One region of the Paenibacillus sp. FSL H8-0315 genome, then DNA from elsewhere that is predicted to be linked to it. Evidence: predicted binding sites of a transcription regulator. Region 1 holds the regulator's gene; each other region holds the start of a gene.
What was found. Region 1 encodes Rex, which represses fermentation and respiration genes when NADH is low (regulators of the CRP and FNR family bind a similar motif). Its sites were predicted from a motif close to TTGTGAAATATTTCACAA; they were not measured.
Positions count from the first base shown of each region.

Region 2: the regulator Rex is predicted to act here: its motif matches at 4,738-4,755, upstream of nirB (nitrite reductase large subunit NirB).
Region 3: the regulator Rex is predicted to act here: its motif matches at 2,670-2,687, upstream of MHB56_RS25750 (DUF1641 domain-containing protein).
Region 4: the regulator Rex is predicted to act here: its motif matches at 2,978-2,995, upstream of MHB56_RS04060 (polymer-forming cytoskeletal protein).

Region 1 covers NZ_JBBOTA010000001.1:1,110,640-1,118,515, reverse strand. The annotation lists gene dinG (ATP-dependent DNA helicase DinG) at 1-1,978, shown strand, start outside; gene MHB56_RS04800 (redox-sensing transcriptional repressor Rex) at 2,115-2,768, shown strand; gene MHB56_RS04795 (amidohydrolase) at 2,755-4,056, shown strand; gene MHB56_RS04790 (cell wall elongation regulator TseB-like domain-containing protein) at 4,229-4,747, shown strand; gene MHB56_RS04785 (hypothetical protein) at 5,158-5,700, shown strand; gene MHB56_RS04780 (AAA family ATPase) at 5,693-7,195, shown strand; gene MHB56_RS04775 (3-hydroxyacyl-CoA dehydrogenase family protein) at 7,329-7,876, shown strand, end outside.
Region 2 covers NZ_JBBOTA010000001.1:1,406,209-1,414,084, reverse strand. The annotation lists gene MHB56_RS06155 (Gfo/Idh/MocA family protein) at 129-1,061, shown strand; gene MHB56_RS06150 (hypothetical protein) at 1,085-1,408, shown strand; gene MHB56_RS06145 (winged helix-turn-helix transcriptional regulator) at 1,533-1,850, shown strand; gene MHB56_RS06140 (hypothetical protein) at 2,062-2,787, shown strand; gene ric (iron-sulfur cluster repair di-iron protein) at 3,085-3,780, shown strand; gene MHB56_RS06130 (hypothetical protein) at 3,931-4,641, shown strand; gene nirB (nitrite reductase large subunit NirB) at 4,873-7,296, shown strand; gene nirD (nitrite reductase small subunit NirD) at 7,329-7,649, shown strand; gene MHB56_RS06115 (formate/nitrite transporter family protein) at 7,702-7,876, shown strand, end outside.
Region 3 covers NZ_JBBOTA010000001.1:5,943,473-5,951,348, reverse strand. The annotation lists gene MHB56_RS25760 (SGNH/GDSL hydrolase family protein) at 84-710, opposite strand; gene MHB56_RS25755 (NAD(P)/FAD-dependent oxidoreductase) at 875-2,053, opposite strand; gene MHB56_RS25750 (DUF1641 domain-containing protein) at 2,094-2,537, opposite strand; gene MHB56_RS25745 (DUF2785 domain-containing protein) at 2,738-3,580, opposite strand; gene MHB56_RS25740 (nitroreductase family protein) at 3,802-4,419, shown strand; gene MHB56_RS25735 (hypothetical protein) at 4,530-5,150, opposite strand; gene MHB56_RS25730 (EFR1 family ferrodoxin) at 5,154-6,038, opposite strand; gene dnaN (DNA polymerase III subunit beta) at 7,224-7,876, opposite strand, start outside.
Region 4 covers NZ_JBBOTA010000001.1:936,234-944,109, reverse strand. The annotation lists gene MHB56_RS04075 (hypothetical protein) at 1-164, shown strand, start outside; gene MHB56_RS04070 (MFS transporter) at 188-1,453, opposite strand; gene MHB56_RS04065 (LacI family DNA-binding transcriptional regulator) at 1,502-2,413, opposite strand; gene MHB56_RS04060 (polymer-forming cytoskeletal protein) at 3,054-3,605, shown strand; gene MHB56_RS04055 (hypothetical protein) at 4,227-4,472, shown strand; gene MHB56_RS04050 (histidine phosphatase family protein) at 4,535-5,152, opposite strand; gene MHB56_RS04045 (LysR family transcriptional regulator) at 5,311-6,216, shown strand; gene MHB56_RS04040 (DinB family protein) at 6,277-6,744, shown strand; gene MHB56_RS04035 (LacI family DNA-binding transcriptional regulator) at 6,892-7,872, shown strand.

The DNA of each region.
Region 1 (7,876 bases):
GCTCGGTTATTTGTTGCCTGCCATTTATCAAAGCGTTCGCACCAATGAAAAAGTCATGGTCAGCACTCATACTATTAATCTGCAGGACCAATTGCGCGAGCGGGATATCCCTTTGTTAACGCAGGTAGTTCCTTTTCCGTTTAAAGCTGCTATTTTTAAGGGAAGAGGACATTATTTGTGTCTGCGTAAGTTTGAGCATAAAATTAATAAAAAGGACTTTATAAGCCCAAGGGAAGATGCGCTTACTGCCGCTCAGATGATCGTATGGCTCACTCAAAGTGAATCAGGGGATGATGAAGAGCTGAATTTAAGCGGCCGGGGTGGTGATTTCTGGGAGACGGTGGCAAGCGATACCGACTCCTGTCTGGGCCGTTCCTGTCCGTGGTTCCGCAAATGTTATTATCATAGGGCTAAGCATGAAGCTGGGATTGCTGACGTGGTCATTACAAACCACTCTAAGCTATTCGCAGATGTTAAGGCTGGGCACCAGCTGCTTCCGGCTTACGAGCATCTTGTCATTGATGAAGCACATCATTTAGAAGATGTGGCTGGTAAACATCTTGGCATGCATATGAAGCATTTCACTGTGGCACACACGTTATCGCGACTGTATAAAGATAGCCGAAACGGACAGCTTCCTGCTCTGCGCCAGATATTACAGTCGTCAGGCAGTGAAGAGGCTTCAGAATGGAGCGGAGTCATCGATCGGATTTACCCGGATCTGCTTACCGTCAAAGAAACCTGGGATGCACTCAGCGACAAGCTGTTCAGCCTTTTGCCGGAACGCAGTGATGCAGGGGCGGGGGAAGCGGGACAACTGGTTATGCGGTTGCTTCCCGCCCGTAAGCCGAAGGATTGGGATGAATTAGTTGCGCTAGAGAACACTATGAATCTGACGTTAAGCGACATCATCCGTAAGGGTGATAAAATGCTTAACGAGATGCGTGACCAGGAAAGCCAATCCTCAGCAGACAGTCTTGTTACTGATATTAGCGGTTTATTTAAGGATTTGGCTTCCATCCGTGAGCAAGTAAGATTCTTTATGGGGCTGAATGACGATAATGTAGTATATTGGCTGGAGGCAAATGGAAATTACCGCAGCAAATCACTACAGCTGTATGCCGTCCCTGTGGATGTTAGCAGCCAGCTTAAAGAGTTGTTCTTCGATAAGAAAAAAAGCATCGTGCTTACCTCGGCGACGCTGTCTGTAGATAAATCTTTTCAATTTATGATTGATAATCTCGGACTTAACGAAGCTGCGGAAGAGGGACGTCTAATGACCTCACTCCTTCCATCTCCCTTTAAGTATCGTGAGCAGGCACTGTTAGTTATACCGCGTGATTTTCCTAGTGTGAAGGGCAGTGTGGGCGATGCTCGATTTGTCGATACACTCGTACAGTCATTATCGGAAGCTGCTAAAACAACACGTGGGCGGATGCTGGTTCTGTTTACTTCTTATAAAATGCTGCGTCAGGTATATGATCCGCTTAAAGAGGCTTTGGCCTCACAAGAGATTACGGTGCTTGGTCAAGGCGTGGAAGGTGGCAGCCGGAGTAAGCTGATCCGCCGCTTTCAGGACAGTGCAGCATCCGTTCTGCTGGGGACGAGCAGCTTCTGGGAAGGTGTAGATATTCCAGGTGAAGCACTGACTTGCCTGGCCATCGTGAGACTTCCGTTTCAACCGCCGAATCACCCGTTGGCGGAAGCGAAGTCGGAGTTATTGCAGGCCCAGAAGAAGAATCCGTTCATGAAATTATCTGTTCCTCAAGCGGTTATTCGTTTTAAGCAGGGATTCGGAAGACTGGTTCGCACGGCGCAGGATCGCGGAATAGTTATTGTTTATGATACAAGGGTTATTGAATCTCATTACGGAAAGTATTTCCTTTATTCATTGCCTGGTCCCAAAATGGAGCATATGCTTACTGATCAAATGGTCCCTCGCATAGCGGAATGGCTAGAGGATGGCGGCGCTTCTTAAAACGCTCGTCTTCAGTTTAGCTTTAGCTCCTCCTTATCCTTAAGGGCGGTCTGTTACAGTACCGCCCTTAGTAAGGAGAGGTAGACGTTTGAATATGGATTTACACAAGAACATTATTATTTTTAGGAGGAAAAATATGAAATCGGATAAAATATCAGAAGCCGTTGTTCGCAGACTACCTGTGTACTTGCGTTTTTTGAATGATCTCCAGAATCGCGAAATATTAACAGTTTCCTCTCAGGAACTTGGACAAAAGCTTGATCTTAATCCCGCACAGATTCGTAAGGATTTAGCATATTTTGGTGACTTCGGCAGAAAAGGTATCGGCTACGATGTAACGTATCTTATTGAGAAAATCCGTCATATCCTAAAGCTGGATCAACAGCTTAATGTAGCTTTAGTTGGAGCAGGTAATCTCGGACATGCCTTGTCTAATTACAATGCATATCTTAAAGATACTATGAAAATCACGGCTATATTTGATTCGTACGCTCCTAAGGTTGGACGTAAGATCAACTCCCTTACTGTGCAACCGATGGATGAACTAGGCAGCACGATTCGTGAGCAAGGTATTCGCATTGCCATTATTACCGTACCTGATTCAGAAGCTCAAAATGTAGCAGATATTCTCATTTCTTCTGGGATTGAAGCGATTTTGAACTTTGCCCCTGTGATTCTGAAGACACCACCGAATATCCGGGTGCATGCAGCTGATTTTACAACTGATCTGCAAAGTCTTGCTTATTACTTGCGGGATGGAAAGGAAGAAAGCGAACATGAACAACAATAAAACGATAATTAAGGGCGGGTATTTTCTGACTCCGGGAACGGATGAGCCGGTTCTGAGTGGATATATGACTATTGAAGATGATTTAATCACTTACATAGGAAAAGAAGAGCCTCAGATGGAAGCTGGAGTGCAAGTGGTTGATGGCAGCCGTCTGCTGTTCATGCCTGGACTTGTAAACACACATGGTCATGCGGCGATGTCTTTGCTGCGTGGATATGGAGATGATTTAGCGCTACAAGTGTGGCTTCAGGAGAAGATGTGGCCGATGGAGGAAAAGTTCACCGGTGATGATGTATACTGGGGAACCTCCTTATCTGTATTGGAAATGCTGAAGGGTGGAACTACGACCTTCCTCGATATGTATGATCATATGGACCGAGTAGCCGAGGTAGCTGAGTTATCAGGTATCCGTTCCGTATTGATGCGTGGTGTGATCGGGTTATGTCCAGAGGATGTACAGAATCACAAGCTTGCGGAAGCGATTTCTTTTGCCCGTAACTGGCATGGAAAGGCTGACGGTAGAATTACTACTATGATCTCGCCACATGCCCCTTATACTTGCCCTCCGGACTTCCTGGTTAAGTTCGTGCAGGCAGCGCATGATCTGGATTTACCGATGCATACGCATATGTCCGAAACGAAACGTGAAGTGGAACAAAATGTGGCGGATTACGGGTTGCGTCCTGTAGCTCACTTAGAGAAGCTTGGAATGTTCACACGTCCCTCGATAGTTGCACATGGTGTTCATTTAAATGATGAAGAGATTGAGATCTTGGCTCGCCATAATGTGGGTGTATCTCATAATCCGGGCAGTAATTTGAAGCTGGCTAGCGGAGTGGCTCGGGTTACTGATCTTCTAAAAGCTGGTGTGAAGGTGTCTCTTGGCACGGATGGCGCGGCAAGCAACAATAACTTGGATATGTTTGAAGAGATGCGGCTTGCAGCTCTCATTCATAAGGGTGTCAGCGGTGATCCAACGGCTGTTCCAGCTCCAGAGGCTCTGCGTATGGCTACAGAATATGGCGCACAGTCCATCTTTTTAAATAATGTAGGCAGACTTGCTGTAGGGATGAAAGCTGATTTCATTGCTATTGATATCGATCAGCCGCATTTGCTGCCACACACAGATCTGTTGTCTCATGCAGTTTACTCTGCTAGCGCTAAGGATGTTGAGCATGTGTGGGTGAATGGTAAACAGGTCATCAAGCATGGACAATGCTTAACCCTGGATGAGGAAGCTATCCGGCGTAAAGCGCAAGAAGCCTTCGAAGGTTTATTGAAGCGTTAAGTCTGGAGAATAACGAATAAATAATAGGCTGCGACTTTTTGCTTTTAGCAAAAGTTGCGGCCTTTTGTGCATTTTTAAGACTGGGAAAGCTAGAAAATTATGAAATTTTGGATAAACACGCGGGTGTGTTATATAATCAAAAAAGATATATTACTAGAAAGGGAGCTGTACCTTGAAGAAAAGGAAAAAATGGATCCTCCTGGGGTCAGTTCTGATTCTGCTCCTGGGGTTTGGACTTATCCAGTTCTATGCCTATATTATGAAAGATCAATGGAACGAGCGTGATATCGCTAAGGATGTTGCCAAAACCAGAGCGGGTCTAACAGAGGTAACTAAAGCACAAAAATCGGTTTGGGATGAAAATGCAGTGTACTGGGTTTTAACAGGAAAAAATGAAGCCGGGACTGCTCTTATGGTCTGGGTCCGCTTTACGGTAGATGGAAAATTTGCTGAAGGCGACGACGCAGTGTTTGCTGAGGAACTAAGTAAAGGAACCTCGGAAGCCCAAATACGCGGCATTATCAAAGCTGATCTTCCGGACATAACGATTGAACGCTTGCTGCCGGGAGTATATAACGGAGAGTATGCTTGGCAGCTTTTTTATAAACAGAGCGGTCGGTATTATTATCAATTTTATCGGTTTTCGGATGGGTCCCGAATGGGTGAAGGTTACAGTTTACCTAAAAGTTAAGCCGAACATAAGGAAATTAAGGGTGGCATAGTAAACAAGCGAACTTATTATAAGTTCGCTTGTTTACATTTATTTGATGTACAAAAGTGATATACTAAGTGATATACTGAATGGGTGGTTATCACCGAATATTCTCTTAAATTCACATACAAAAATAGGCCGATTGATTAAAAATCAAGGTCGGTTTTGTCGAAAGTGAGGAATATATTTGGTATTGATGGAAATTTTTAAAAAATTAAATTTTAAATATATTCACATTTATTTTGAAATTAGTATATACACCTGTGATATACTACTACTTGTAATTAGAACAGCAATAAGAGACTTCAGTCTCTCTGATGAGCTCTCAAATAGCTATAGATTATTATAATGAGCTTTATATTTTGTCATCTTTGAGAGGAGGACGTTTCTTGAAATTACGTCTTGTACCTGTGCTGATAACGTCTCTACTGTCGGCTACTCTATTGTTTGGTGGCTTCTTTTTGTATCGTCAGTTTGCAATGCAGGAACCACTTCAGAAGATTGTATCTCAATATGAGGGCGTCAATAATTCTCATATCAGTATTAACCGCAATGAGGTCACTTTGAAACTTGATCTCCAGCCAGGCACGAAATTACGTGAACTGGTTCAGTACGTCTCCAAAGAAGGAAAATCGATGATTGATGGACGTACACTGAAACTTGATGTAGAACAGAACTCCAGTGAACTGCTGGATGAATACTGGGATAAAGCGATGTTCTCTGTAGCTGAAGCCATGGAGAGCCGTAAATATACACTTATACCCACAGAACTTGATGGACTCAAAGCGCAATATCCGCAATATAAAAATGTGATAGCCTCAACAGAAATTGACGACAATAATGTCTATGTAAGCTTGAGTAATGGAAAAGAAAGCAAATTTATTATTTTGCCGCGTAAACCTGCGACATTGGGGGTATGGAATAATGCCTAAATACCTTAAAGAAATTCTAATTGGATTTGTTCCTGTCTTGTTTATTTTTATGGCTTTTCTAGGCATTAATATATTCCCGATTGTAATTGCTGCTGGGATGCTCACGGCTTTACTTATCATTGCTCATTTAAGAGGCGGACTTGCGGTAAATGCAGGTGCCGGGAAGAAACGCAAGAAGGATGGACCTTCAAAGCTCACTTTTGAAGAAATTGGCGGGCAAGACAATGCAAAGCAGGAGCTTCGTGAAGCGTTGGATTTTTTGATCCGGCATGAGGAAATCAGCAAATTCGGGATTCGGCCTTTGAAAGGGATTCTGCTTACAGGCCCTCCAGGAACAGGTAAGACCCTTATGGCTAGAGCAGCAGCACATTATACGAACTCTGTATTTGTGGCAGCATCAGGCAGTGAGTTTGTAGAAATGTACGTAGGTGTCGGTGCCGGCCGTATCCGCGATTTGTTTAAGGATGCCCGTACCCGCGCCCTTAAGGAAAACAAGCAAAGCGCTATTATTTTCATAGATGAAATTGACGTAATTGGCGGTAAGCGTGAGGGCGGACAGCAGCGAGAATATGATCAGACCTTGAATCAGCTGTTGACTGAGATGGACGGGATCTATAACAACGAAACACCACGCATTCTACTGGTAGCAGCCACTAACCGTAAAGAAATGCTTGATTCAGCATTGCTGCGTCCTGGCCGGTTTGACCGTCATATTCAAGTGGACATGCCTGATAAAAAAGGCCGCAGATCGATTCTCGAATTGCATGCCAAAAATAAGCCGCTTCATGCCAATGTGAACCTCGACAAAATTTCCGAAGAAGCCTATGGTTTTTCCGGTGCTCAGCTCGAAAGTGTTATGAATGAGGCAGCAATTTATATGATGCGTGAGGAATTGACAGAGGTTGAGCAGCGGCATCTGTCGATGGCGATTGACAAGGTTATGATGGGGGAAAAAACGGACAGAGAAACTAACCACGAAGAGAAAAAACGTGTGGCGATCCACGAATTGGGACATGCCATTATGGCAGAACTGCTTCGTCCGGGAAGTGTCAGTCAGGTTACGCTGACTCCGCGGGGGCAAGCCCTTGGTTATGTACGTCACAATCCTCAGCAAGAGCAGTATCTGTACACCAAAGATTATCTCGAAGATCAGATTATGATCGCACTTGGTGGAGCGGCTGCAGAAGAGATGTATTATGGCGGACGAAGCACAGGTTCACGTGGCGATTTTGATCAGGCCCTGAATATTGTCGAAACCATGATGAAATCCGGATTGACTTCGTTGGGTATTGCCAAGCTGGAAATGGTTACCACTGAAGAGCTTATGAAGGAAAACAGTAAAATATTGGACGAGTTGATGGTACGTACTCACGACCACCTTGAAAAGCAACGAAATGTATTTGATTACTCCCTTGACATTTTAATGAAGGAAGAAGTGCTCTCTGGAGAGCAATTTCGATGTCAATTTCGTGACAGCGTGCGTTTACCAGCATAAATATTTATGCTGGTTATTTTTTTTTACTTTTCAGGCATGCTAAGATATCATTATATGTCGGGCTTTATAAATTTTTGCGACAGACAAGGTACAATACAAAAGTATAGATACCTGAAAGGATGGAGACTTTTTTATGAATTTCAAGAAAATTGGTGTCATCGGCGGTGGCACAATGGGACAAGGGATTGCCGAAATGCTGGCAGCCAAGGGCCTGGATGTATTGCTGGTGGAGAAAACCCCTGAGAAACTGGACTACTCCTACGAAATGATCGAGACAAGTCTAGATAAGCAACTGGAGAAATGGGCGATCACTCAAGCTGAGAAGAAGCTGATTCTTAGCCGCATTCAAAAAGTGACACATTTCGCAGAGCTGAGCTCTTGTGACATGGTTATCGAAACAATCGTTGAGGATTTGGAAGAAAAGAAAAAAATATTGAATCAACTGGATCAAGTATGTCCAAACCACATTATTCTTGCCAGCAATACGTCAACACTTAGCTTGACTGAACTTGCAAGTTCTACAATGTATCCGGAACGCGTGATCGGAATGCATTTCATATACCCTGTAGCTAAAGTGGATCTTGTTGAAATTGTACGCGGTCTGAAAACTTCAGATGCTACTTTTGAAGATACAAAATCCTTTGTTGATGAAATTGTTGAGAAAAAAGGTGTAATGATTTA
Region 2 (7,876 bases), 300 kb from region 1:
TACGGGATAAAAAGTAAATATTGAAGTGAAGATCATTGTCGGCGAACGCCAAGCAGGTATAATAGCATTTATAGAGAACAAAGAGAGAGATAAATTCTTGAATTATAAAGAGGGGAGTTAAATCATTGATCGTTTCTGCACGCAAAAGAGTCGCCATCATCGGGATTGGCAATATCGCCCGCAAAGTATATTTGCCACTGCTCTCTCAGCATGGACAAGTTGAGGTAGTGGGGGTTCTCAGTCACTCATCCACAACAGTAGAGCAAGCTGTTAAAGCCTACCGTTTTCCTAAAGGTACGACAAATTTGGACGAGCTGTTGTCTTGGGATCTGGATGCAGTATTTGTGCATAGCCCAACGACGACCCATTATGATATAGTAACAAAATGTCTCGAACATGGGATTTCGGTGTATGTAGATAAGCCGCTGTCCTATGATCTGGAAGAATCCAGAAGGATGGCAGAGCTGGCAGAAAATAAAGGGCTGCTGCTAGGCGTGGGCTTTAATCGGCGTTTTGCCCCAATGTATGTCACTGCCAAGAGTTGGCTCGAGGAAGCCGGAGGCATTAGCCATTGCCACGCGATTAAACATCGCACGAAGCTGCAGTTAGGCAGCAGCCGTGAGACTGTGCATGACGACTTGATTCATATGCTCGATCTGCTGTTATGGTTATGTGGAGATCAGTATGAGCTGCTTCGCAGTAATCTTCAATCCAATGGAGAGGGGCGACTTGTGCAGGCATCTGGAATGCTGGGTTGGGAGCAAGGCTCAGTGGGGATGTATAGTATGGTTCGTGAGGCGGGTGTTGATTTGGAGAAGCTGGAGCTGCACGGTAATGGACGTTCGGTGGAAGTGGCAGATCTGGACCAAGCCATCCTATATGAAAAAAATGCTTTGCCACGGACCCAGAGCTTTGGAAGCTGGGATACGGTGCTGGATAGAAGAGGTTTTGGTGGAGTGGTAGATCATTTCCTGAACAATATAAATACACCAGAGTTATGCAGTATTGCTGCTTCAGCAGTTCTGCCTAGTCATAGATTGGCAGCTCAGCTTGCTGAATGAGGTCTCTAAGAAAGGAGTAAAATATGGAAGACAACCGTAAATTAGTGGAGGAACAAATCATCGAAAGCTATAAGCGTGAGGAAGAGATGATGATCCTTGTATTCGCCCAGTGGTGCGTGAATCAAGGACTCGACCCGCACAGTTTATATTTACAGGCTTATCCACAGCAAGAAGGGAATGAAGCCTTGCGAAAAGCGCTTGCCCTAACGGTTTCTGCGGAGGAAGCAGGGGATATTTCTGATGACACAGTTCTGGGCGTACTCTCCTTATTCGGAAATGATGACTTGGCGCAAATCGTGACAGAAGCGATCTCTAAAAGGGAATCTAAAGCACATACAGGGGATTGACAACGAGGATATAATGATAATGTCAGATGAACTTTTTTTAGTAAACGATGTTCATCAGGGATGAAATGTGTTAATATTATATATACTAACTAATAGTAAGTTTCGCTAGTGAGAGGTGAGAACAATGGAAGAACATCAAATTTCGATGTGTCCCAGATTTGAGACAGCCTTCTCTTTCTTAGGCAAACGTTGGAATGGACTTATTATTCAGACATTGATGAGTGGACCGAAGCGGTTTAAAGATATTTCCGGCCTCATTCCTTCAATGAGCGATAAGATGCTGTCCGAGCGGATGAAGGATTTGGAAGGTGAGGGTATTCTGGTTAGACATGTATACCCGGAAACACCTGTGCGTATTGAATATGAACTAACAGACAAAGGCCGTGCGCTGGAGCCTGTTATGCAGCAGATTCAGTCTTGGGCTGAGAGCTGGGTAGAGTAGAAATCAAAGTCGTGTTGTGGCCCTTTTTCCTGAAGAACGGAGGAGGGCTTTTCAATTTTTAAATAAAAACCTTGCACAGATCGAAAAAATCTGTAATATAATAGAAAAAACGTTGTATGTTCCTTGCATGGAAACGCTTGCAATATTGGTTTTTGCTCAAATCTACTCAGCTGGAGTACAGGCATAGCAAAACTATTAGGAGGCGAGGGAGATGAAGACCACCCTGTTTTCCCGGGAAATAACGTATGGAAAAAAGGATGTTGCTGAGCTGGAGAACGCTTCTATCAAAGTACAGCTCATCTATGACAAGACGTTGTTCATGCTGCATAGCCATCTTCCAGATTCCTTATGGGATGCGTGGATTGGCGTGCCTTACAGCATTATCTCTTCACTCTACAAAGGCAACAATGATAGCGGGACTATTTTTCAAAAATGGATTCAAAGTCCTTCTGGCTGGAAATGTATCGGCTGTGAACGGCATTGCCTGGAGTCGACGGAACCTCTTCAAGAAGTGAATGTGGCGAGTAATCAACGACAATATAAGTTCCATAATGGCATTCGCCAAAGCATGGTGCTACAAGCCCTAATTTGGTCCATGTACGAGAATACCGTATTATTCAAACCCTTTTTAGGGGATGAGCCCTTTTTTGATGAAGATGATTTGCATACGATATCCTCTTATTTCGTGCCAACTTACCTTAATGATCTACGTCTTCTGGAGCAGTCTAAGCCTTGTAAAGAGTACAAAGATCAGAATATAAAGATATATCAGGAATGGATATCCGCCCCTGACCTTGTCCTCAAATGGAACGGAGGCCTAACAGAAGGCAGATGGATGACTGGTGTTTATATGGATCACTCCCGCTTTGCTGGCTTAGGACCTTATTTGAAGGACGCAAAGGGTAAGCGAACGTATATGCAGGCTTATGTTCAATAGAAGATACAGATTTGGTGTGACCAAATAGATAAATGTAAGACAAATAACATTATTGATGCCCGTGTGGTAAACAAAGGACAGGTCAATTGTGGGGATTTATCTCCATAATTGACCTTTTTCGTTCAACAAAGAGATACAATTTTCGTGAGTACAATCACAAGTCAAAACTCCTTTCAGGGTTAAGGTGAACAGGTAGAAAAGATTTTTTCAGAACCTGATCACATATCCCGAGGAGGAACTATTATGGAAACTAAACAACCTAATGATAGAATTTCGGATTTACAGCATAAGCAATCGGTGCAACCTGGATTTACTCCAGATGCCCTGGTAAAAGATATTGTGCTACAATTCCCAAAAGCTGCGGATTATTTCAAGTCCAAACGGATTGATTTCTGCTGTGGAGGCGCCAAACCTCTTGCTGAAGCAGCTGTAGAGCGTGGACTAGATCAAGAGATGATCATTAGTGATCTCAACAAGCTGTTCGAGGAATATCCGGTACCTCAAGAAGAACTCGCATGGAACACAGCACCTTCTGCAGAGTTAATCGAGCATATCGTGAGTAAACATCACCATTACCTGCGTGAAGAGCTGCCCCTGATTAGCCAAAATGTAACTAAGGTATACCGGGTTCATGGCGGAGATTCCCCCCATTTAGAAGAGTTATATAGTTTGTTTAATGCACTTAAGGAAGATCTGCTTCAGCATACAGCTAAAGAAGAGGAAGATGAGTTTCCAAAATTATTAGCATATGATGCCAATCCAAGTGAAGAAGGGCTGACCATACTTCGCGAGGCATTAATTGAACTTGAGAGTGAACATGACACAGCAGGCGAACTATTGAGACAAATACGCAAAATAACAGCTGATTTCACCCCACCGGCTCATGCTTGTACAACCTATCGTTTGACTTATGCCCGGCTAGAGGAGCTGGAGAGCATGACTTTTGAACATGTTCATCTGGAGAATAATATATTGTTCCCTAGATTCCAGTAGAAAAAATGAGTTTTCATAGAGTCCCTTAGGGGACTTTTTTTATATTTGAGAACAAAGCTTATTTACGTTATTCTTAAATAGACAGTATGCATAACTTACTACAAGCCTGAGACGCTGTGTGGTCATTAGGCGGGACAAGGTGGTGTCACTATGCCCACGAAATATATGTGGAGGTTGTTACTAGGATTAGTCATCGTATTCATAATAGGTGGATGTTCCACTCTTGCTGACGTTAATAATGAAGGGAATAATGGCTTAGCAGGATCAGACGGGCCTACGCTTTCGCTTATCGTTGCGGGAAATGACTTGCTTACCAACCCTTTGGACAAGCAGCTTAGCGAGAGCTACAGAAAAGGGATAACGATCTTTGACCTACTGAAAGGTAGTGGGAAGGCCACCTTTTCTGAGGATAACACAAGCATTCTAACGGTGAATAATATTTCACTCGGTCCAGGAATGAATTGGGAGCTGCAAATGGATGGGGAGACCATTGGACCTGAGGATTGGGGTCGAACAGTCGGGCATGAATCAAAATTAGTAATTACGGCGATGTCTAAGGAACAAGAGGAACCCCTTCAAATTGTGTTGTTGACCGTGAATGGTGGAAGTGAGCAAGTGAATTTGAATCATTCATATGTTATGGGATTTACTGAAGATTTAACAGTGAGAGGTTTGTTGAAGAACAGCAGTGTGGTGCAGTTGACCGAAGACAACAAAAAGGTGTTATCCATTGGTGATTATACTCCTCTTAGCAATGAAGTTTGGAAGATGAAGGTGAATGGGAAGCAGCTGCTTGAGAATGGAATGGACATGAAGCTTAGAGTGCAGGATGAATTGGAGATTTTATTGGCTATACGTTAAAAAAAAGTACATAAATGCCAGATCTACGGTTGCTCAGAATCCGTGATCTGGCTTTTTTAATTGGAAGTTATAACCTAATAAAGTTGTCTTATTTTTATGTGAAAACATTCACATTTAATGTGACTGTAATCACAATCTCTCTTAAATTTTGAAATGTATAATTCCATTATGTAGAAGAGAAGTTGAAGCAAAGTTCAACAAGAACGGATAAGAATGAGGAGGCACCTAACCATGGCAGCGAAGAGAGAAAAATTAGTATTAGTCGGCAACGGTATGGCAGGCATAGGTACGCTAGAGCAAATATTGAAGCTAGGTGGAGCTTATGACATTACGGTCTTTGGAAGCGAACCTCATCCCAATTATAATCGGATCATGTTGTCCTATGTTCTCGAAGGCAGCAAAACCATCAACGATATCATCCTAAACGACTGGAATTGGTATGAAGATAACAACATTACCTTGCATACAGCAACAACAGTTACACGAATTGACGAGCATTCCAAGCAAGTAATTGCGGATAACGGTATGGCTGTTTCTTACGATAAAGTGATTATTGCAACGGGTTCGAATTCATTTATTTTACCTGTACCTGGTTGTGATAAGGAAGGCGTAGTGGGTTTCCGGGATATTGCAGATTGTGATGCGATGCTGGCTGCGGCTAAACAATACAACAAAGCGGCGGTAATCGGCGGGGGTTTACTTGGATTGGAAGCGGCAAAAGGTCTTGTGAACCTTGGCATGGACGTTACTGTAGTACATCTGATGGAAGATCTAATGGAGCGCCAGCTGGATCGTAATGCCTCTTCTATGTTGCAAGCTGAGCTAGAGCGTCAAGGCGTGAAATTTGCCATGGGCAAACAAACAGTAGAATTGACCGGGGAACAGAGAGTAAGTGGATTACAATTTAGTGATGGCACTTCACTTGCGGCTGATTTTGTAGTTATGGCTGTAGGCATCAAACCGAATATAACTGTGGCAAAAGAAAGCGGAATTGCCGTTAATCGTGGGATTGTAGTGGACGATTATTTGCAGACCTCTATGCAAAATGTATATTCCATTGGCGAATGTGCCGAACATCGCGGAGTTTGTTACGGATTAGTAGCGCCGCTCTTTGAGCAGGGGATGGTTCTAGCTAAACATCTCTGCGGAAGTGATACAAATCCATATGAAGGTTCTGTTGTCTCCACCAAATTAAAAATTTCCGGTGTGGATGTATTTTCTGCAGGTGAGTTTATGGATTCTCCTGAACATACTGTAATCTCAAGCAAAGATGAATGGAAGCGAACCTATAAGAAAATTCTGCTCAAAGACAATGTCATTGTTGGTGCAGTCCTATTCGGGGATGTGACAGAGTCGGCTAACCTGCAAAAGTTAGTAAAACAAGGCGCTGTAATGACCGATGAAATTTATACAGAGGTTATGGGTACGGGCTGCTGCGGAAGTGGAGCCAAAAAGAGCACGTCCGTAGAAGCGATGGCGGACGAAGAAATCGTTTGTGGCTGTAACGGGGTTACGAAAAAAGCGATTGTGGATGCGGTCTTAGAAAATGGTTTTACTACTGTGGACGAAATAAAAGCATGTACAGGAGCGACGCGCTCTTGCGGAGGTTGTAAACCGGTTGTAGAACAAATTTTACAATTTGTCCTGGGTGATAGTTTTGAGCAGTCTGCCAAGCAAGGAATTTGTAGCTGCACAACGCTTAGCCGGGATGAGATTGTTGCTGAGATTACAGCTAAAGGTCTTAGTACTACTAAAGAGGTTATGCATGTACTGGGTTGGAAACAAGAGGAAGGCTGCTCTAAATGCCGTCCGGCGATTAACTATTATCTGGGGATGATAAATCCGGATACACATCAAGACGAGAAGGAATCACGCTTTGTTAATGAACGTATGGGAGCCAATATTCAGAAAGACGGAACCTATACCGTTATTCCACGCATGTACGGCGGGGTAACGACACCGGAGGATTTGAAGAAAATCGCTGATGTCTCCCTTAAATATGATGTGAAAGTTGTGAAGGTGACGGGTGGGCAACGCCTGGATCTAATCGGGGTGAAAAAAGAGGATCTGCCGAAAGTATGGGAAGAGCTCGATATGCCATCAGGTTATGGTTATGCCAAGTCGCTACGTACCGTTAAGACTTGTGTGGGTTCACAGTTCTGCCGTTTCGGCACACAGGATTCGCTGGGAATGGGCGCGCTCATAGAACGTAAGTATGAACGTCTTGATTTTCCTGCCAAGTTTAAAATAGCTGTCAACGGCTGCCCGCGTAACTGTGCGGAATCCTGTACGAAGGATATTGGCATCGTCGGTAATGATGGCGGTTGGGAAGTGTTTATCGGTGGTAACGGTGGGATCAAGCCACGGATCGCTGACTCCTTCTGCAAAATAAAGACCGATGAAGAGTTGATCGAAGTGTGCTCCGCTGTGATGCAATATTACCGTGAGACCGGCAATTATTTGGAGAGAACCTCCGAGTGGGTTGAGCGTATGGGACTTGAGCAGATTCAAATGGTCATTTTGAATAATGAAGATAACCGCAAAGAGCTGGCCGCACGGATTGACTTTGCTCTGACTCAGGTTACGGATCCTTGGAAAAAAATGCTCAATGACAGCAGCACTCGTACTGCGCTTTTTGAAGAAACAAGAGTCTAGCGGATATAACACACACAGAAGGGGAGAGACCAATGAATAAGACCACACAAACGTATGCAATAGGATCAGTACAGGATTTCCTGCTGCAAATTGGCCGCGTAGTGATTGCTGGAAATATTGAACTGGCTGTGTTCCGTGCCTCTGACGGAGCCATCTATGCAGTAGAGAATCGCAGTCCTCATCCTAAGGGGGGACCGCTTGCTGAAGGGATCGTGTCAGGTCACTATCTGTACGATCCACTGTACGATTGGAAAATCGATCTGCGCACGGGTGAGGTGCAGGCACCAGACCAAGGTAGTGTGGTGACTTATCCAGTCACACTGGACGGAGAGAAAGTTACAGTGAGCGTGTAGACACCGAAGAGTGTAGTAATAGATTTAATAGAAAACGGTGGGGTGGAGTATTATGTTTACGCAAAGTGTGGAGAGCATCGTAGAGACGGCAGTCAGTAAGCGGGACAAAATGAATGAAAGCATGCCAAGATATTTTCTAGCAGCCCTATTGGCAGGTGCTTATGTAGGCATTGGGATTATCCTTATTTTCTCCCTAGGAGCACCGCTAGCGGCTGCCAAATCTCCTT
Region 3 (7,876 bases), 4.8 Mb from region 1:
AAAACGACTTTATGAACACGCGATTAAAAAAAGACTACAACCTGCTTATTAAAGCGTGGTTCTAGTCTTAAAAGGGCAATTGATTAGATTGCTCCCATCGTTTTGAGCCAAGCATCCGCAATAAGTGCATGACCTGCAGGAGTAGGATGTACTCCATCATATGCCCAGTAAGCCGGTTCTGCTTTTACGGAAGCCGCTGCAAAAAGTCCATCTAGCGGAACCAGCGGCGCCCCATAATCACGTGCCAGCTCGCGGACAATATGAATTTTAGGATCAAGATCCTGACGCCAAGTTCTACGATCTTCCGGTACAGGCAAAACAAAAGGCTCTATAAGCACTAATTTAGCATTCAAAGATTTCCGAGTGCGTTCGATCAGGTCCCGATATGAAGCTTCAAACTGCTCGGGAGTGGTTTCTTCACCAGAATCAAAACGCCGCCAAGTGTCGTTAATTCCAATATAAATGGACACCCACGTCGGCTTCAAATCCAGGCAATCCTTATCCCACCGTCCCTGTAAATCAACAATACGGTTGCCACCAATACCACGGTTAAAAAAAGTAAGATTCTTCTCTGGATATAAATGCCCCAGTCGAGCGGCGACCATCATTGCATAACCTACTCCAAGTGATGAAGCATCTTCATGATTACGCCCCCAGTCTGTTATGCTGTCCCCTTGAAACAGAATGACATCGTTTTGTTGGAATATCATAAATGAAATCCTCCTCTAACTACCTCTGTTAATATAACCCAATCTATTATATCAAATACAATGAATACAGCCTACTGTGAAACATCAATAATGCAAACATTTCACTAAAAAAACAATAACAAAAACCCCGCTCAGATTTGAGCAGGGTTTAGGGTTAAGCTATATTAGTAAGCTAGGCTGAACAATCCTTTAATGTGGGACAAGTAACGGATATTACTTGCTTCCTTCATCAGAGTTGCAGGCAAGCCCTTTAACGGAGTAGAACTTGCACCAACGATGGCAACACCGTCTTTACGGCCTAAGCTAGCAAGTGTACCAGAGTTGATTGGGCTAAAGCTTTCAAACGATTTATTTTTCAAGAAGGCATACAGATTGTATCCGATCAATTCACCCATTTGCCAAGCGATTTGAGCAGTTGGAGGGTAAGGACGTCCATCTTCTGCAAAGACCACCGCGCTGTCACCAGCAACGAATACATCTTTGTGGGAAGTGGATTGCAAGAATTCATTCACCGTTGCACGACCGCGGTTAACTTCAAGACCGGATTCGCCGATGAGTGGATTTCCTTGTACGCCACCAGTCCATACAAATGTGTTAGCAATAATTTTTTGACCGTCTTTCAAGTCAATCGCATTGCCTTCTACATTCGTAACAGGAAGACCTGTCAGGAATTGAACACCACGTTTTTCCAAGCTTGCTACAGCACGTTCGATTAATGCATCTGGCAATACTGGAAGGATTTTAGGACCTGCTTCAACGAGCATTAGCTTAATTTCTTTAGGATCAACGCCATATTTTTTAGTAAGTGTAGGCAATACATCCGCGATTTCACCAACAAGCTCAACACCTGTTAAGCCGCCGCCACCGATCAGGATGTTTGCATCTGCTTCATTTTTCGATTTCGCATATTCACGAATACGATCTTCAATATGTTGATGAATTTTGTTAGCATCTGCAGCTGATTTCAATACCATACTGTATTGTTCAAGCCCTGGAATGCCAAAATAAGCTGTAGTGCTGCCAAGACCTACAACAAGCGCATCATAAGTAAGTGTCACACCATCAGAAAGAACAATTTGTTTGTTCTCCACAGAAAATGAATTAACCTTCGCGATTTTCAGGTCAATATCTTTCCCTGCGAAAAGCTTAGTTAGAGGCATAGCTACAGCACCCTCTGCAACACTACCTGCTGCAAGACGATGCAATTCTGTAATGATTTGGTGTGTAGGATACTGATTAACTACAGTAATTTTAGCTTCATCTTTTTTGAGATATTTGCGTACGGTTAAGGCGCTTAGTAGACCACCATAACCTGCTCCTAGAATGACAATATGTTTAGACATGATGTTTCCTCCGTCCCTTACGTATAAGATATGAAAATGATTATTTCTGCTTACTGCGTTCTCCAGCAACTTGAAGGTATGCATTTACGAAACGGAAAAGCTTTTGCGCTTGTGGATCTTTCAACAACTTCATAAGACCAAAAAGACCAATAACTTCGTTACTTTCATTCGCACGATCTTTTGCTTCGATCACTGTAGCTGCCATATTCTTCGCGGAATGCACTACAGGTTCAGCAAGTTCTTTAATTGCACTTACCGTATCACTTTTCAAGACATCATCCGCTGCGACAGTTTGCACAAAGTCATAGGACTTTGTAAGCACGCCAACAAGCTCAGTTAATTTTGGCAACTGTTCCACCAAGACTGTTAATGATTCCTGAACTTCTGGTTTCAAGAGCTGTTCTAGAACATCCATTTGTTCCTTGCTAACAGCTACTTTTGGTGATTCTTGTTCAGGTTGTGTTTGAGTGATTGATTCTGACATATCCAAATCTCCTCTGCAATAAGCTTTGCTGCTTAATAGTAATAAAAAACATAAGAACTTTTAACGCCATATTTCTATTATAGCACTTATCAAGTTATAAATGTCACAAAGTTTTTGAATTTCCATAAAAATTTGTGATTTTTATTACATTATAATAAATTATTTAAATTACTAGTGTTAATTAAAACCGTTTGAGTGAATTAATGTACAAATTCATTCAAATTCTTCTCAGTTTTCAATAAAACATCCACAATGTCCATATTCTTCTCTGTTAGAAGTAACCTGAAATAAAGAGAACGCAGGAAGTTCTTTGTATTTATTCGATTAACGTACTGGCTGTGGCTTCTAGGCCAACTGCCACATTGCGCCAAGTTGAGAATCCAATCGGTTATAGACTGCTGTAAAAGTAAATGATGATCGATGATTGTAACTATAATAGTAGCAATCCTTTCATCTTCTTCCTCCCTGAATATGTATTGATCGTTATAAAGCATCTTTTGAATAACTGCCAGAACCTCTTCCCGCACCTCGGCATCACTCTCCGAGCATAAAACCAGCTCATCCAAGGCGTCTGCGCCATGGGCTGCTGCGTGTGCCCAGCCTTCTTTTTCCATATAACCTCTTAAGTCCCGTTCTTCCTCATAATAACGAATCAAACCCTGCTTCACCTTTATAAATTCAGAGCTATCCAATATAGCCATTTCCCTATGCCTCTGGAGAATAAGAGCAACAACCAATACAGAAAATGTTCTTGTATACACCGTCAGATCTTCTTTATTCCCAATGTGATAAAAAAGATGCTGCTCGTCAAGAAGTATCCACAGCAGTTCACGAAGCTCCGCATCATTAAACCAACGTTTCTCATTAATCCATTTGTAGAATGTGGAATAAATCAATTCATCACGCAGTACAGGCTCGGGATCTCCTATATGCTCAAGCATCAACTTCACATAATCCTTTATGTCCTCTCCACTTCTATGCTCGTAGTCATTCTCTTCGATTCTTTGCAAATCTATCATCAATTGTTCTCTACTATTAATCAATTTATCCACCCTTTCATCCACTGTGTTTCTACATATCCTAATATCCTAATTTATGTCCTATTTTTTGACAACAGGGTGTTCAAGATTAACTTCAATAAATTTTATCATTGACGAATTTTTTGAGCTGTGTTATTTTGAGTTAGTAACATTTAGTTAGTTCATTTACAAATATCAGGTGTTGATATTTTACAACCGAATACATACACAACGGAGGAATACTTATGAGCGCTTTTACAGACTTGATTCAGTCACGCAGATCCGCTATGAATTTTGTGGAAGGGGTTATCATCCCTCAGAACGAATTAGAGGAAATGTTCTCTTATGCCAGATTGGCACCCTCGGCCTATAATCTACAGCATACAAATTACAAAGTGATATCTAACGAGAGCTTAAAAGAAGAAATTCGCGAAGCAGCTTACGGCCAATATAAAATCCATACTGCTTCAGCAGTTATTGTAGTGCTGGGAGATAAGCATGCTTATCAGCAGGCTCCAGAAATCTATGGCGGGCTTAAAGCTTTAGGAGCGATGTCACAAGAGGAATATGATAAGCAAATAGAGATGATTAACAATGCTTACATTGATAAGGATGCTTTTCAAAGAGATGAAGCAATACGTAATGCCTCTCTCTCTGCCATGCACTTTATGCTGATCGCCAAAGATAAAGGCTGGGATACCTGCCCGATGATCGGCTTCGATGCTGATGCTATCCAATCCACCTTGAATCTGCCGGATCATATGGTACCTGTTATGCTGATCACGATCGGCAAAGACAAAAAACATAAAATCAGACCCCGCGGCTACCGTAAGCCAGTCAACGAATTCGTTGAATTCATCTGATTATAGATACAGCAAAACGTTCCATCCGAGGCAAGTAGCGGGTGGAACGTTTTTTAATTGGAACTCATCATGAAGATAATGAACCGTGTGCCCGATATACAAGAGGGGCTCTACTTCGCATATTGTAAAATGGCTATAGCTGCTCTTTCCCGTCGTTCGGAGTCATCACAAATCAAAGCATCTTTCAAAATATTAAGCGCCTTAGAGAGTGTCTCCTCATCCAATTCCAGCGGACTATTCACTTCTTGTTCATTAGCAGAAACACCTGTAATCCACAGATCCAAGCGAGCACTTGGTTTAGGACCATTATATTGTACAACCGGTGCACTTTGGTTAAATAACTCCCGCACGCCTGTGTTTAGTTCAGAAATCGGCACACTTTTCAACCACGTCACACCACGCCGATGGCATGTACCCTCGTCAACATTATCAGTAAACTCGTTGTAAAAATAATCTCCGAGGTCCCCGAGATGTACCCAATCTCCATCGGCCACCAGCACATAATCTCCATCTTGCATCGTATGTACAAATAGCTGAAGGGCTTGCAGATGTTGCATAAGCTCCAACTCACTATATTGGTATGTGCCAATCAATCGATCATGAAGTTCCTCTGTGCTTAGATTCTCCAGATCCCCTATTCCGGGGTAGCCGATACTCACATAATTATCCTCCAAAAATGTGCTGATCCGCTCAATCCCCAGTGGCTTCGATCCCATCCGAAACAGATTCATATGTCATTCCTCCAAATACTTAATAAAATGCTTGTAGTAGCCCTTGGATTTGGGAGTAACAAACCGTCCATCATTCGCAGAATCCTTCATTAGTTTATGAAGCTTCGGACCTCCAGTATAGGGATCTACTACGCTAGCCTTAAGTCGTGTCGCTTGGATTGCCTTCTGAGGACAAGAATAAACACAACGCATACATAATAAACAATTTTGACTGAAAACAATTCCTTCTACGCCGCTACTAATATTGGATGTTGGACAGTTTCTGACACATTTTAAGCATAGTGTGCAAGCGTCCGTTGTACGCAATCCTTTGGCGAAGTATTTTCCCCCTTGGTGTTCCTCACAATAATATACTGTTCTCAGAACCCGCTCCAACACAGGGTGAATCGGCAGATTTCGTGGTGTCCGGTTTACGATTTCCTCTGCAAACAATTCCACCTTACGCTGTGCGGCTTGATACAATTGCTTATTCAACCTGTCATTGTATTTGATATAAAAATTACATGGCATCGCCAAAATCGAATTGTGAAAGGGATTATATCCCTTCCCACGCAAAGAACGAAGCACCGTATTCGAAGCACCGTTATTGATATAGTGTGGAGAGGATGCCGTTTTGAATACAAATGCCGGGGTTCCATTACAATCAGGTAGCCCTTCTGCAAAACGTTCAACAAAACCGGAAGCGCCAAAGCCTAGAACCGGATGACCAATACCTATAAGATCATAGGCTTCATATTCTACAGAACGAGTGCCTTTAAAAACATCTTCCACTCTAAACAAATCTACATCTTGCCCTTTACTTCTTAGCCTTTCAGCAAATTGCTTAGCAATAATCTCCGTATTGCCCGTACCTGAGAAATAAAATATGGCCGTCTTTGCATTATGCATTCCATCCCCTCCCAGATCAAATATACCTCATTCCCGTCTGGGAAAGCTGTGAAGTTGAGATGGGTTTTGGCTAATTCGGACTCAGTTGCTCTTATTTCCATAATTCCGCTCATTTTGCCACACTATCGGACTCAGTTGCAGCTATTCGCTCAAATGTGCTCCTTTTCTGCGCAAATCAGGGGCAATAAGAGCTATACAGTCCGAAACTTTCGCAAAATGAACCAATGTGCTGAAATAGCTGCAATACGGTCCGCTACGATCTCAATCGAGCAAAAGGTAGCTGGTTTCGAGATGTAGGCTGCTAAGTTTGGGACGTAGACGGCTAGGTTGAGTAATAGGTAACTAATTTCGTGCACGGAGTAGATAGGTTGAGCTATAAGGAACTAATTCCGCACGGTGTAGATAGGTTGAGCTATAGATAGCTAATTCCGCACGAAGTAGTTAAGTTGAGCTATAGATAGCTAATTTCGCACGGAGTAGATAAGTTGAGCCCCAGACAGCTAGTTTAAGCAATGGGCAGCACGTTTAGGATCAAATTTGGCAGGCGGTGTTCTTTTCACCAACTATTCGGACTCAGCTGCTCTTATTTCCATAATTTCGCTCGTTTTGTCACACTATCGGACTCAGTTTCAGCTATTCGCTCAAATGCACTCCTTTTCTGCACAAATCAGGGGCAATAAGAGCTATACAGTCCGAAACCTTTGCAAAATGAACCAATGTGCTGAAATAGCTGCAATACGGTCCGCTACGATTTCAATCGAGCAAAAGGTAGTTGGTTTCGAGATGTAGGCGGCTAGGTTGAGCTATAGGGAACTAATTCCACGCACGGAGTAGATAGGTTGAGCTATAGGGAACTAATTCCGCACGGAGTAGATAGGTTGAGCTAAAGGTAGCTAATTCCGCACGGTGTAGATAGGTTGAGCCATAGGTAGCTTATTCCGCACGAAGTAGTTAAGTTGAGCTATAGATAGCTAATTCCGCACGAAGTAGATAAGTTGAGCCCAAGACAGCTAGTTTAAGCAATGGGCAGCACGTTTAGGATCAAATTTGGCAGGCGGTGTTCTTTTCACCAACTATTCGGACTCAGTTGCTCTTATTTCCATAATTCCGCTCATTTTGCCACACTATCGGACTCAGTTGCAGCTATTCACCCAAACCTACTCAAATACTGTACTTAACAAATCCTCAATCATGCGTCCTCACAGGAGTAATTAAAAAAAGTGTGGACGAAGATACGTCCACAGGCAGGATCACCAGTGCCCTTTCTTTTCCCGCGAACCTGATTCTAAGCGTCTCGCTATCGATCGCCCGAAGGATGTCCCTGAAATATTTTCCGTTAAATGCTACTCGAAAATGATCACCTTCCAGATGCTCCAAAGGAATCTCTTCTTTTACATCCCCAATTTCTGCAGTCTTGGACACTAAACTTAGCATGTTAGAAGGAAGTACGCTGAGCATAACACTCTCACTAGCCAATATAGAAATACGTTCAACCACATGTAACAAACGGTCCTTCTTAACAATCACTTCGGAGAGGTACGCTTTTGGGATTAAATTATTGACAGAGGGATAAGTTCCTTCTAGAAGAGCAGACTGAACCCTCAATCCATTAGAAATAAATCTGATCTGCTTGGGGCCTATTTCTAAATCGGTGCTGCTGTCTGCATCATCGTTTAATATTTTTAAAAGATCCTCCAGAGTGCTGCCCGGGATTACAACATCTAAAGGAATTGTCCCGTAATCTTCTACGCTTTCAACAACATGCTGGGCGAAGCGAATGCCATCAGTGGCGACCACACGAATATTTCGCTTATCTATTTGAAACAAAACTCCTGTGA
Region 4 (7,876 bases), 170 kb from region 1:
TGGGCTATTATTCAGATGTTACTAAGGCCTATCCTAGTATTTTCTTCCCACTCCTATTTCCATTTCTAACTGGAATAGCGGGTCTCCTGTTATTGATTTTTCTGGTTGTTCTATTACTGTTTGAGCTTCATCTTAGACGCGTTATTAGAAAAAGAGGGCGATAAAGAACACAGGATACGTTCTGAAATTACTTGTAGTTTCGAATTACCTTTAATTTAGTGATAGTTGATAAGGCAAACAGCAGCAGTAAGACTCCGATTGAACCCATGACAGGACCAGGGCTGAAGAGATCAGACAAGGATGAGACAGCAGTAAGACCAATGGATGGGGCTACACTCATGATAGAACCTAATACACCGAACACCCTACCCTGGATGTCTTCTGAAACTTCCAGCCTAAGGATTGTATTAATCAGCAACGTGGAGAATGAGAACATGAAGCCAATCACAAGAATGATAGGAATGGCAATCGCAGCGGAAGTGACGAATGATAACAGGAGGTACAGGGGACCGAGACATAGCAGTCCAGTCATAATAAGGAAACCTCTGTTTTTCAATTTGGAGCCGAGCAGCAAGATCAGACCGGATCCGATCATATAACCAAGTGGAATACAGGCTTCAATAAGTCCAAACTGAAAGGGAGTGGAATCCCACACGTTGACAGCCATAACCTGGGTCAACATCAGGGAGGGGACAAAAAATAAGGTTAAGGTAGGAAGCATAATCATAACGGCGCGTGCAAAAGGGTACCTCCAAATATAGTGAATTCCATCGATCAAATCCTGTGTGAATTTCCGTTCTTTCTTGGGCACGTTATTTAATTGAGTTGGCAAAGGAAGGGAACGGACCGCTAACACGAGCAGAAAGGAGAGGAAGAATGTAGCTCCATCAAATAAAATAGCGTCGGCTGCTCCAAAACTCGCTACGAAAATCCCACCGGCGGAGTAACCAATAGTCCGGCAGATGTTTTCAGACAAGTTCAACATTCCTACCGCTTTTTGTAGATGTTCTTTACCAACAACAGTAGTGATAGAAGCTTGGTATGCCGGAGACTGGAATAAAGCTGAAATGGTCGTAAGACCCGTCAGTATGGCGACGATAATGAACGAAGTAGAGGGCAGGGAAATGGCTAAAGCTAGCGTCACTACGAGTCCGCAACTTATCAGATCTGTGATCAGCATGAGGGTTCGACGGTTGACCCTATCCGCAAAAGTTCCCCCTATCGATCCGAGCAAAGAACTAAGCAATAAATTGATTATCGTGATGATGGCAATCATTTTGGCGCTGCCGGTCGTTTGCAGTACCCATAAACTTAAAGCAATACTATGAAAAGTGTTACCGAACAAGGAAATGGAGTACGAACTGAGTAGCAGCAGGAATCTCCGATTTCCCCAAAGAGAGGGATGAGCTTGAACAGCAGGGGGAACTTGTTTCACTAATACAGGACCAGGCATAAGTTATGCTCCTTTCAACTTAAACGCTTAAGTGAATAGCCAAAAAAATTATTCTACAAAATAACAATTATTTTCTTGTGCGGAGTAGTCAGAATGATGCAATAATTTGTCCATGAGTTCAAATGCAGTAGCCGCTTTATCCCCTGTGAAAATGAATTTATGAACGTCATCTCCTAATATTTCCGGACAATTGCAGGTGCAAAGAACAGAGAGTTGTTCGAACCTCCCGTTTTTTTCAACGTAACTTCCAATAAACTCATTAATGACAATGGCCTCTTTATAGCCCCCCTCCTGTAAGAATGTATTTAATTCCTCCAAATTGACAACGGTGAATATCGCTTCTTCAGGTAATGGAAGACTGTCCTGAATAAAGCGGGTGAGGAAAGAGTTATTGAAGCTCTCCATAATTAAACATACCTGTGAAAGGTCCTGTGGTTTTACCTTTTGCAGAGCTGCTCGATAGTTGAAAAAGACTTGCTTAAAGAGTTTATCTTCTATCATGCTGTCGATCAGAATCAAAGGAATTCCTTCTACAAAATGCTTGGAGATCGAATAAAAGGCTTCCTCGCGCACATCGATCAGAAATACAGCCTCCAGCTTTCTTTCTACGATAATATCCAAAGAAGGCTGGTCAACATCAAGTGAATATAGCAGCGTATGGTAACCAGCATTTGTTAACCGTTGTTCCAAGGCATGTATAAATGAGAACTGGGCATGGAGCTTCCAGTGTGGGGTATGGGCTGATGTGTTAACAAGCACACCGACCAATCTTGTTTTCTGATTCGCAAGTGAACGTGCTGCCAGATTCGGTATGTAATGCAGTTCCTCGGCAAGCTGAAGAATCTGCTGGCGCGTTTTCTCAGGAATGGTTTGGTTGCCGACACGATTCAGAACATAGCTCACTGTTGCGACGGAGACATTGGCACGAAGTGCGATGTCCTTCATGGTTGTCTTTTTCACCAGTAAATAGCTCCCTTATCCTTGTGATATTTTCTAAAGATTAACATTCTGATTCTAAAGCGTCAATGGGGGGGAGTGAGCAGTTAGATGACCCTGCTAAGTTGCTAGAAATGGAAGAATGTAGCCCTTGAGATTCAACTCTGGGAAGATCTGCTTGATAATCGTCTTAAGCTAAATTATACGAAACAAGCTTTATGCAAAAGCTGAAAAAATGCTCATTGACCCAATGGTCATCCCTCCGCTGTATTATTTTTATGCTGATGTTTTGCATAAACCTAACATTAAAAAAGTAAGTGTAGAGTATGATGGTTCCATATCTTTTTCAAGAGGATATCTAATCTAAAGATTTATAGTAATAAAGATTATGAGGATACTTCCGCAGTTGTTGGGAGTGTCCTTTTTGTGTGGAATTAATCACCTTTGTGACCTTTCTTAAAATTTGGGTAAATAAGTATTAAGATCTATGAACTTAAAACGGGCAGCGAGATGAGGTGTTACTTATGGATACGATTCCGGATGGAAAGGAGTGATCTTTGTGAAACCGCTTCAGATAACGACACAATATTGTGAAAATTTTCACCTGTTTATTAAAAATTTTAATATATAATTAATTTATAATCAAAAACAAGGGGGATTTCAAATGAAGTTATTTAAAATGATGTTAGTAGCAGGCGTCTCGGTTGCAGTCTTGTCTGGTTGTGGTGCGAATAATAATAATGCGACTAATTCGGCGGCTACTACGGCTCCAACTACAGAGCAAACGGATGCAGTTACTACAGCTTCAATCGTAAATCAAGCAGATGCGTTTACCAAGGCTGTAAGTAAAGATGGAAATTGGATTATTGCCATTCTAAATGATGTGACGATTGCCCAAGATGTTGTTGTTGAAGGCGAATTCCATGATAAAGGGGCCGCAGACGGCGACATCTACCGTAAGATTGCTCTTTATGCCCAAGACGCTGATCACAAAGTTACTGCCAATTACACACTCACTGTACCTAAGTTAACTGTACAAAGTGAAAATTTACGAGTTCAAGGCGGAACCATTAAAGGTGATGTTTATGTAGAAGCGAACGGATTTAATCTGCATGAAACCTCGACTATTGATGGAAATCTTTACTTCGCAAACGAAGATGTGAAAGCAACTGCAGGGATTGAAGGTAAAGTGACTGGGGCAACTGAAGTTAAATAAGTTAGTGATGTTTTCGATTAGTTAGATGTAGAAGTTGAAGGACTAAATAGATAGAATTATTCGGATAGGTTCAGGAAAAAGGAATCAGTATGAATGGGCAAACTCATAATGGACTACACCCCATCTAGTTACCATATGAGAGCCGACGGAAGCTTTGAAGTAACAGGTAATGGAGTATTGAAGTGTACAGTAGATGGTTTTAACTGTATTTTGTACAACTAAAATGCTCAAAACGCCCAGCCAATAAAAATAGCTGTATTTAGTACATCAATTTTTCTTGATTTAATACTCTACAGGCTACTTCTCTAGTTTTTAATTGTATAGAATACACTTAAAGTTAGAATTAGCCCTTGTGGATATGGAATAAGTGTATAGAATGCAGTTATCTTACAAATTTCACCAAGATAGTGCGTTACAACGGAGTGGGTATCCGAAAGCTACAAATGATTAAGCTTAGCTCGTAACCTACTCAAGCAAACCACCGCAGACCCAAAACACCAGGCAGTGAACCTCCAACGGAGAATCGCTGCCTGGTTGTTTTTTGTGGATGAATATATGAACTATTGTTGATTTTCTTCATATTGACTTATAATATTACTACCACTACTAGGAGGAACACATATGTCTAAGGAGTATTCGCGCACATATATTGAGAGCGTAAAGCTTGAAATGTTAAATAGGTTGGGATTAAAGCAGGTGTTCTTCAAGGAGCAAATAGGGGATAGCCTAATTTTTGAAGCTGTGGGCTTTGATAAAGGGGAAAAACATCGCTTTTGCGTTAGACCAAAGACGAAAACGATTGATGAATTCATTTCAGGCAAATGGATGAAGGTCCGCAGTTTTATAATCAAAAGTGTGGATATTTAATGTTGAACCCTATAAAGGTAGCCCCGTTAATCGGAGTTACCTTTTTATTTTTTGACCCATAGTCATTGATAATGTGAAGTATCTCCATACAGATCAATGGTTGTATTGTTATCAGTTAGGGTTACTTTACATAATGCTGTAGAGAGAATATCCGGTAACTCCCCAATTTCCTGCAATGATTTATTGAGAAAATAAGCCATAATAACTTTTAAAGTCATCCGATGCGTGACGATGAGCACTTCTAGCCCTACGTTATCGTTTATGATGCGCTCCATTGTCGGCACTACTCTTTGTTCAAGCTGCTTGTAAGTTTCACCTGAGGTTAGAGGAATATATAGATCGGGTCTGGTGAAAAAATGGAAATATTGTAAAGGGGATTCTAGTTGTATCTGATCCGTATTCATTCCTTCCCAGCTCCCCATGTTAATTTCCATTAAAGAAACTTGCTGATGAATAGGTAAACTCCGCTTTCCCCGTAAAATCTGCGCAGTATGCAATGCTCTTGGACTAGTACTAGAATAAATTGCGCCTAAGTTTTCTACTTCCAAACGATCTCTTAACCATTCCGCCTGCTGTTCGCCCAAGGCTGTAAGCGCAGAATTTTGATGCCCTTGCATTCGTTTTTGTAAATTCCATTCTGTTTGCCCGTGGCGGGTTAAGTATAATACTGTCTTTGTCATTAACGTGACCTCCCTTATGAATAGTTGTAAGTATAAGATAAATAAATATAAATAAACAATATATAATAGTTAACATCCATAATGTATAGTTATAGTAAAATGGCTGAGGATAAGCGGCGAATACTGATATTATTTTATGAAGTGAGGAAGAGATCACGATGAACTATCATGTATTAAAATTGTTTTATTACGTTGCGATCACAGGTAGTGTGACCAAAGCCTCTGAACGTTTGCATATCAGTCAACCCGCTATATCAGCGCAAATCCGTAAGTTTGAACGGGAGAATCATATTTTATTATTTGAAATTAAAGGAAAGAGGATGGTGCTCACCCCTTTAGGAAAAAGGTTAATCGAACCTCTTGAGAAGTTTTTTGCCATGGGTGATCAAGTCCAGCAAATCATCGAAGACTATCACAAATTTCCTGAGGGGAATCTGCGGATTGCAGGTAATTATTTAGCGACAAGCATCCTCATTCCCCGGTGGGCGTCATTATTCAAACAATCTTTTCCGGAAGTTAACATTCAGATCACTACTACTAATTCTCATGGTGTCATGGGAAAATTAAATAATTTTGAAGCAGACGTGGCGATTTACAGTGATATGGAGTTTCCTTCGCATAATACAGGAGTGTTCGAACATCGGGAGTTATATAGGGACGAGTATATATTCGTGGTTTCTTCCCATCACCCTATTGCCAATCAGCAGGTTAGTTTTGAAGAAGTGATGTCTGAAGCATTTATTATGAGGGAAGAGGGCAGTGCAGCCAGAGAGCGGCTTGTCCGGTTGTGTGAAGAAAGAAGTGTACAGCAGCCAACGATTGGGCTTCAATTTAATGGAGTGAATGAAGTTATTCAAGCTGTCATTGCCGGTTATGGAATTAGTTATGTATCTGCTTTGTTGGCGAAACCTTATCTTGATCAGGGAACATTAGCTAAAATAGCAGTAGAAAAAAATGTAGTCTCCAAGCATTCGATATGGATGGGCTACAGAAAGAAGGAACTTCAAGAAAGTTATATGCAGTCGTTTATTACGCTCGTTATGAAACAATTAAGTATAAAATAATATTAGGAAATTAAAGATAATCTTATGGTAAACTATGGATAAAAATTAGGAGGGGTCCTAATGGATCAAATTGTATTCAAACAAATTAAGTTTGTGCGTAGTGTTACTGTGCGTGCTGTCGAGGGACTATCTGAGGGAACTTTGAATAGCATTCCAGAAGGGTTTAATAACAATATCCGATGGAATTTGGGACATATTTATTTGGTGCAAGAGAAGTTTGCCTTTCATTCTGCTAGGGAGCTTATGCAATTGCCGGCAAGCTTTGAACGCTTATTTGCGAAAGGGACTAAACCAGCCGAGTGGAATGAGGAACCGCCAACGCTTGAAGTTTTACTTGAGATGCTTACGGAGCAACCTAAACGGATCCAGGAAGCTTTTCACAATCGCTTAAGTGAGCAAGTAACCCCTCTTACAACAGGAAGTGGATTAACCCTAAATTCAATCGGTGAATTCATAAATTTCACACTTTACCATGAAGGTATGCACTTCAATACAATAAAATTATTAAATCGCTTTGCAGATAAATAAATTCAAATAACAAAAGATATCGATATATAGTTGGTATCTTTTGTTAGCTTTATGTTCGAAAAAAAGATTTGTAAATGAAAAGGTTATGTGATAATCTAATTTATGTAATACATGTAACCGGTTACACATTGGGGGATGAATGAAAGAATGATGACGATCAAAGATGTCGCAAAAATAGCTGGAGTTTCGGTAGCAACAGTCTCACGGGTTATAAATGAATCTGGATATGTGAATATCGATACTCGCAAAAAGGTTGAGGCAGCGATCAAAGAAATGAATTATACCCCTAATGAGGTTGCAAGATCATTGTACAAGCGGAAATCTAAATTAATTGGGCTGCTCTTGCCTGATATTACTAACCCCTTCTTCCCGCAGTTAGCGCGGGGGATAGAGGATCGGATGCAGGAGCAAGGTTATCGGATCATCTTTGGCAATAGTGATGAGAACGAGGACAAAGAGATGGATTATATTCAAACCTTTATCCAAAACAATGTCATTGGCATGATATCGTCAACCAATTTCCCTGAGAGTGACGTTTATTCTAACTTGAAGATTCCGGTTGTATTTCTGGACCGTACTTCTAATGATAGCCCTTCCGTATACGCAGATGGCACAAAGGGCGGACGTCTTGCAGCACAGGAGATTATCGCACGGGGAAGCAAAAAAATTACAGTGATACAAGGACCGGCGCATATCAAACCTGCACAAGATCGATTTCTTGGGGCGATTGAAGTACTTAATGAAATGGGAATCAGCTATAATGTGATCGAAACTTCATCCTTCTCCCATACAGTAGCAGAACAATGGGCTGTGGAGTTATTTGATAAATATATAGATACGGATGGCGTAATTGCCAGTAATGATATTGTGGCGACGGCAGTCATTCATGAAGCACATCGTTTAGGTAAAAGAGTGCCGCAGGATCTGCAAATCATCGGATTTGATGATATCCCGCTCAGCAGCTTGTTGTCACCTGCTTTATCCACCATTCGCCAGCCGGCACATGATATGGGTAGAGAAGCAGCGGGTTTACTTATTAAGCTAATTGAGCAAGATAAGGTGGAAGAGAAGATTATTCAACTACCCGTTAGCTTTGTGGAGCGGGAAACTACAAGAAGTAAAGAATAGATGA